DNA from 3 places in the Williamsia sp. Y721 genome. Region 1 is predicted to be linked to each of the others. Evidence: predicted binding sites of a transcription regulator. Region 1 holds the regulator's gene; each other region holds the start of a gene.
What was found. The regulator LexA, encoded in region 1, represses DNA repair genes until DNA is damaged. The targets are predictions, from matches to a motif close to CGAACANNTGTTCG.
Positions count from the first base shown of each region.

Region 2: AC56PL_RS20265 (HNH endonuclease signature motif containing protein) is a predicted target of LexA. The motif match lies at 1,432-1,445, and genes of this name have one in related genera.
Region 3: AC56PL_RS27240 (HNH endonuclease signature motif containing protein) is a predicted target of LexA. The motif match lies at 1,411-1,424, and genes of this name have one in related genera.

Region 1 is NZ_JCASNH010000003.1:681,901-684,170, forward strand. It holds gene AC56PL_RS17885 (LysM peptidoglycan-binding domain-containing protein) at 1-412, opposite strand, end outside; gene lexA (transcriptional repressor LexA) at 604-1,323, shown strand; gene AC56PL_RS17895 (acyl-CoA dehydrogenase family protein) at 1,426-2,270, opposite strand, start outside.
Region 2 is NZ_JCASNH010000004.1:158,386-160,655, forward strand. It holds gene AC56PL_RS20265 (HNH endonuclease signature motif containing protein) at 1-1,371, opposite strand, end outside; gene AC56PL_RS20270 (proline dehydrogenase family protein) at 1,566-2,270, opposite strand, start outside.
Region 3 is NZ_JCASNH010000006.1:207,983-210,252, reverse strand. It holds gene AC56PL_RS27245 (MaoC/PaaZ C-terminal domain-containing protein) at 1-4, shown strand, start outside; gene AC56PL_RS27240 (HNH endonuclease signature motif containing protein) at 102-1,382, opposite strand; gene AC56PL_RS27235 (tetratricopeptide repeat protein) at 1,834-2,270, opposite strand, start outside.

The DNA of each region.
Region 1 (2,270 bases):
CGGTCGGCATCTCGGGTGCGATGCGGGAGGCGATGGCGCCCAACGACTCCCCCGATTGGACCCGGACGACCTCGGTTCCGACGCGGGCCGGATCGGCGGACTGTTGCATGACGCCGCCGAAGAAGGTCATGAACGCCACCACGAGCATCAGACCGACGCCGGTGACCGACGCAGCCGCCCAGGCGCGTCTGCGGGCGAAGACCATCTCGCGAGCGGTCGGTATCCGCCGCTCGGAATTACGCGAATCGGCACACGAGACGGCGACCCGGCGCTGCGCAGGCAGACGGCGACCGGCCGGGCGTGATGTGTCCGCGGGCCGTACCGGGCGCGTGGTGCGCGGGGCGGTACCGCTCTCGGAGTGGTGAACAGGCCGAGCTGTGGCCGGCCGGATGATGGTGGTGGCTGCAGTCATGGGGTTCAGTCCTCGATCATCGGTTTCGATCTCTATTCGATCACTCGTTCGATTGAAAGAGTGTTCGATTTGTACCACGGGCCTCCGACAAAGCGCCACGCCTGATCGAACAAATGTTTGAGACTTGTGACCATTTGCACTATCTTTGTCGACATGGACCCCGCCCGATACCGCATGAACTGGAGGACCTGATGGCCGATACAACCCAGCCCCCGACACCGGCGGACGGGGCCGCGACCACTGTTGTCGCCACCGAACCACTCGCCGAGGGCTCACTGACCCCCCGTCAGAAAGCAGTTCTCGAGGTCATCCGTACCTCGGTTCGCGAGCGCGGCTACCCGCCGAGCATCCGGGAGATCGGTGACGCCGTCGGTCTGACCTCGACGTCGTCGGTCGCCCACCAGCTCCGCACGCTCGAACGCAAGGGTTTCCTGCAGCGCGAGAACAACCGGCCTCGAGCGGTGAACATCCAGGACACCGACCTGAACCCGGCCACAGCGGCCGGGCAGGTTCAGACACCGGACGAATCCCTGCCGACACCGACGTTCGTCCCGGTCCTCGGCCGGATCGCGGCCGGCGGTCCGATCCTCGCCGAAGAAGCCGTCGAAGACGTCTTCCCGCTCCCCAAAGAGCTGGTCGGTGAAGGTTCACTGTTCCTGCTCAGGGTCGTCGGTGAATCGATGATCGACGCCGCGATCTGCGACGGTGACTGGGTGGTCGTACGCCAGCAGAATGTTGCCGACAACGGCGACATCGTTGCGGCGATGATCGACGGCGACGCCACGATCAAGACATTCAAGCGCACCAAGGACGCCGTGTGGCTGATGCCGCACAACCCGGTGTTCGATCCCATCCCGGGCAACGATGCCGTCATCCTGGGCAAGGTCGTCACAGTGATGCGCCGACTCTGAGCTCCGAGTCGTAGGCAGATCACTCTCAGAGCGATCAAAGGCGGGGTGTACCGGGATATCCCGGTACACCCCGCCTTTCGAGTTCAGGGGATCACGAAGTGATCAGACCCCGAGACTGCGTCCGATCACTTCCTTCATGATCTCGGTCGTGCCGCCGTAGATGGTCTGCACGCGAGAGTCGAGGAACGCCTTGGCGACCGAGTATTCACGCATGTAGCCGTATCCGCCGTGCAGCTGCAGACACCGGTCGACCAGGTGCACCTGGTTCTCGGTGGCGTAATACTTGGCCATTGCGGCGTCCGGGACGGTCAGCTTCTTCTCGTTCAGCAGACCGATGCAGTGATCGACGAAGACGCGCGTCGTCGTGGTCGAGGTGGCCAGTTCGGCCAGCAGGAACCGGGTGTTCTGGAAGTTTCCGATCGAGCGACCGAAGGCCTTGCGGTCCTTGGCGTACTGAACGGTGGTCTCCAGCACCTGCTCCATCGCCGCCGCGGCGACCACTGCGATCGACAGGCGTTCGCGGGGCAGGTTCTGCATCAGGTAAATGAAGCCGAGGCCTTCTTCACCGAGCAGGTTCTCGGCGGGCACGCGGACGTTGTCGAAGCTCAGTTCGGCTGTGTCCTGCGCCTTCATGCCGACCTTGTCGAGGTTGCGGCCGCGCTCGAAACCCTTCATGCCACGCTCGACGACCAGCAGGCTGAATCCCTTCGCGCCTGCCTCGGGGTCGGTGCGCGCGACCACGATCACCAGGTCGGCGTTGATGCCGTTGGTGATGAACGTCTTCGATCCGTTGAGCACCCAGTGGTCGCCGTCTTTCTTGGCGTTGGTCTTGATGCCCTGCAGATCCGAACCGGTTCCGGGCTCGGTCATGGCGATGGCGGTGATGAGCTCACCGGAGGTGAATCCCGGAAGCCAACGCGCCTTCTGCTCATCGTTGGTCAGCTCCA
Region 2 (2,270 bases), on a different contig from region 1:
CGCCGGGGGTATCCACCCGACCCGGCCCTTGTCTGGGCCTTCGGTGATCATGATGGTCTGCCACTGACCGGGACCATCGCCGATGAGTTTGTGGTGCGACGGGCACGCTGATCCCATCATGTTGATGTCGGTCAGCCCACCGTTGATCCAGGCAATCAGATGATGGGCCTCGACCCAGGTCGCTGGATTGGTGCAGCCTGGATGCGAACAACCCCGATCCCGGACGAACAACGCGAGCCGCTGGCCTTTCTGCGCGGTCCGTTTGGTCCGGGCCAGATACAACACCTCCGCGGAGTGGTCGGCGAACACGGCCAAATATTTGTCGGACCGCGCTGCCAGGTGCAGGGCCTCTTTGACCGGAATATCAACCCCGGACGCCGTTCTGGCGATCCCCGCACAGTCGTCGAGCTGCTCTTTGGTCATCGTGATGATCAACTGCGCCGGCAAACCCCGATGCGATTTGCCGAGCAGGTTGCACTCCAGAATTGTTTTCAGGATCGCCTTGAGCGCGTCGTGATGTTGTTGGCCCTTGGAGCGGGTATCACGCTCAGCGGCCGCCTTGACCAGCTCTGTGTCTTGTTTCGGATCATCGGAGGCCCCGGTCGGTGAGTTCGGGTCGGCCGGGTTGTTCATACCCGGTGCGGCCCACACATCCATCACCGTCTTGAACAACGCCAACGTTTCCGGATCCAGGGTGCCCGAGATCTTGGCCATCAGGTCTACCCCTTGATCACCCAGACTCACACTGCGTTTACGCGCCCGATCCGAATCATCGGTCAGCCGGCCATCGGGATCAACCCGGGCCAACACCGCACGACCCGATGCGGCCAACTGGGTGGGGTCCTGACCAACGGCTTCTTCGGTCATCCAATGATCGACCACGTCATACACGGCCGGATCAGCCGCGGACGGAATGTGTTTGCGCACATCCAGCATCACATCCATATGCGAGGCGCCGATCAGCCCGTGAGACCAGGCCTGTTCGGCGGCAGGGCATTTCGGCGCCAACTCCTCACCCTGCATCGTGTGGAATCGGCCGACCGCCTCCAGGCCGCGAATTCGGGAGGAGGTTTGCCCTTTGGTCAGCCGCAACTCGCTGCGGGTGAAACCGAACAGTGACGAGTACCCGGCTTCGGTAAACGATGATCGATCTGAAACCCGCAACAGGTGACGCAACCCGGTGAACTCGAGCTTGCGAACTATCCGTTCATGCACCCGCACAAGCTCATTGACTTCCGCCCCAGACATATCGGAATCAGCGCAGTCCGCGATATCGGCAACGAGCAACTCCAACTCGAGGTACTTACGCACCAACACCGGAACCGAAGAAGAACCAACCCCGACTTCATCAGATGGATCGTCAGTCATCATGCCCCCCAGCACATCTGATTGAATTCTTTCAACCAGAATACTCCGGAAAACACATCATGTCGAATGTTTGTTCGAGTAAGGTGTTTGGTGACGGCTGACGTGAACTCCTTGTGAGGCAACGTGTTGTGCGCGTCAGTCGCGTAGCTCAACCCCCGTCAAGGCAGCTGGTGTCACTGAGGTGTCACTGCGAGGGCTCAACTGCGGGAGACCAGCGCTCGTAGGAAGAACGTCAGGTTCTCGGGGCGCTCGGCCAAGCGGCGCATGAAGTAGCCGTACCACTGGGAGCCGAACGGAACGTAGACGCGGATCTGACGGCCCGCCTGGGCAAGTCGTTGCTGTTCGGAATCGCGGATGCCATAGAGCATCTGGTGTTCCCATTGCTCGGTGTCCCGACCGGCGGTGGTGGCCATTGCCTCAGCGGCCGCCACCATCGCGGGATCATGGCTGGCGACCATCGGATATCCGTCGCCGTCCATCAAGACCTGCAGGCAACGTAGGTAGGCCGCGTCGACGTCGTGCTTGTTCTGGAATGCCACCGCTGCTGGTTCGGCATATGCGCCCTTGCACAGCCGGATCCGCGACCCCGGTCCGGAAAATGCATGACAGTCGTCCTCGCTGCGATGCAGATAGGCCTGCAGCACGGTACCGAGATCGGGGAAGTCGGACCGCAATTCGCGGACGATCCGCAGGGTCGAGTCGGTGGTGGTGTGATCTTCGGCGTCGATGGTCACCCACACGCCGGCCCGAGTGGCAGCCGAGGCGATGCGGTGCGCATTCTCCAGCGCGATCTTCTCTCCGTGGCGGGGGAGTGCGCCGCCCAGCGCCGACAATTTCAACGACACCTCCATCGGATGACCAGATTGCGTGAGGTCAAGGCCTGCAAGCATGTCGATCAGTTG
Region 3 (2,270 bases), on a different contig from region 1:
TTGAGGGCAACCCCCGGACCACTATGTAGTTTTCAAAGAGCATGCAGTACACACAGGTTTCAGCCTGTGTTGCTCGGTGTTGCGGTTCGGTGTCTCGCTGCCTAAGCGGCGGTGAGTTCGGTGGTCAGGGTGCGGCGGGCGTGGGATCGCAGCTCGATTGTGCTGCCCGGTGCGATGAACCAGGGATGTCCGTCTCGACCTGGGAACACGGTCCAGCCCTGGTGGTGGATGTAGCGGTGGTGGCGCCGGCAGAGCAGCACCATGTTGGTCAGGCCGGTGGTACCGCCGTTGCGCCAGAAGTCGATGTGGTGGGCGTCGGTGTAGCCCGCAGCGCAGCCACAACCCGGGAAAGCGCAGCCCTGATCCCGGGCGATCAACGCTTTGCGGATCGCCGGTGTGACGGTGCGTTGGTCGCGTCCGACATCGAGCGGTACGGCGTCGCTGTCGAGCAGGATTTTGGTGATCACCGAATCGCAGGCCACCATTTGCGAGGTGGGCGCTGACGCTGGACCAGTCCACTCGAATGAGGGAGTTGAAGCCGACGGTTTGGCACCCGCGATACCCCGCAGCTGCAACTGTTGCAGATATTCGGGTGAGACCGTCACCGTCACATGCGGTTTCGCCCCGCCGCGGGTAGGTCGGTCTTCCTGATCGAAATACGAATCCAGCAGTCGTTCCAGTGCATCAGCCCGGATTTGGCCCGTGCTCCGCGGATCCGGTGAGCCGTCGGGTTCGGGTACCGGTCTGCACAGTGGATCGAGCGCCACCGCCAGTTTTTCGCCGAGAAGACTGTCCAGATCCAGGGTGCCGTGGGTGCGGCCGTCATCACCGGTCCCGAATGACAACTCATTCAGATCGTGGTTTTCCGCATCCGGGATCTCTTTGTCCGGCGGCGACAAGGCGATAGCCATAGATCGTGCCCGCGCCGACACTGCCGCCGGTGTGCCCATCAACGCTTCGGTCAGCAGTCCGCGTTCACAGTCGGACCGGTCAGCATCGGGAAGGTGTGGGTTGCGGCGCTCAATGTGATGGAGGCCCTTCACGATTGCATCCACATGCTCACCGGATAGTCGTCCGTCGATTCCGTAACCGGCAATCGACGGAATCTCACTGAGCGCCTTACCTACTCGCACGTACCGGTGCGCGACCGTCGGCGCCATACCGGCGTCCCGTAATAGCTTGGTTGTGGACCCCACGCCCTTCTTCTGCGCGATCCGACGCCGATCGACCTCGCCGACCAAACGGAAAAGAACCTGCTCCACAACGTGGTTGAGACGAATCACCGTCACAACCCGCGACGACAACGCGATGTCATCACCAGCGACCACAGCCGCACCCCCTGCCAGATCTGAGATTCTGGCGAACATCTCCCCGAGGTCCATGGCTCAAGAATACCCGCCGGAACCTCATCGCACAAGTGTTCGAGTAGCGAATTCTATTGTTCCACAACACTTTTAGTGATCAGAACTATGGAAACCTTCATCTCTTTGAAGGGTCCCTCACCATGGGGACGCGGCGCCGCACCTATCTCTCTGCGTCAGTACTTTCCCAAGTGCATGGATCTGTCGTCCATGCCGTCGCCGACTTGGTCGACACTGCTCAATAGCAGAACCCCGTAAGCGCTCGAGTTCCTGACCTCCAACGAAGCCATCGTTCCGTTCCCGGCCTCATCCAAGCGGACGGTGTCTCAGCCATCACTGGGATGCGCTGACCAAGCCGATGCTGGCTCGACCTCTGACGGTGCTCCTCGGGGTGGACGCTCACCTCGCCGCGGGTTGTCTTGCCGTGCTGACCTGTTGACTCGCCGGAGTGGCGTTGGGCCCGGAGCCGCGCTCAGAACAACGTATGTGGCCGAACGAAGTTGGCCAGGTCGACCAGCCGGAATCGTTGGGTGCGGTTGACCGTGCTGCGGGCGAGCCGGCGCAGTGACTGTTCGCAGCCGACCCGCAGTCCGTGGTCGTTGAACGGATAGCCGAGGATGTCACCCCGCGCGGATGCGTCGGTGGGGGATTGGTCCGGACGGCGATGGATCCAGCCGAGTGCGATGCCCAGGACCAGGATCACCAGTCGTTGCTTGCGGGGCTCGGCGTCCGACATCATCTCGAGTCGCCGTGCAGCCTCCCGCAATTGGTCTTCGGAGACCTCGGCGGGGTCGCGGCCGTGGACCAGGGTCAGTACCGAGGTGCAGTTGGCGGCGTTGTAGTGGCGGCTGGTGGGTGGCACATCGTCGAGCGCCTTGACGGCACCGGGGATGTCGCCCTTCGCAAACC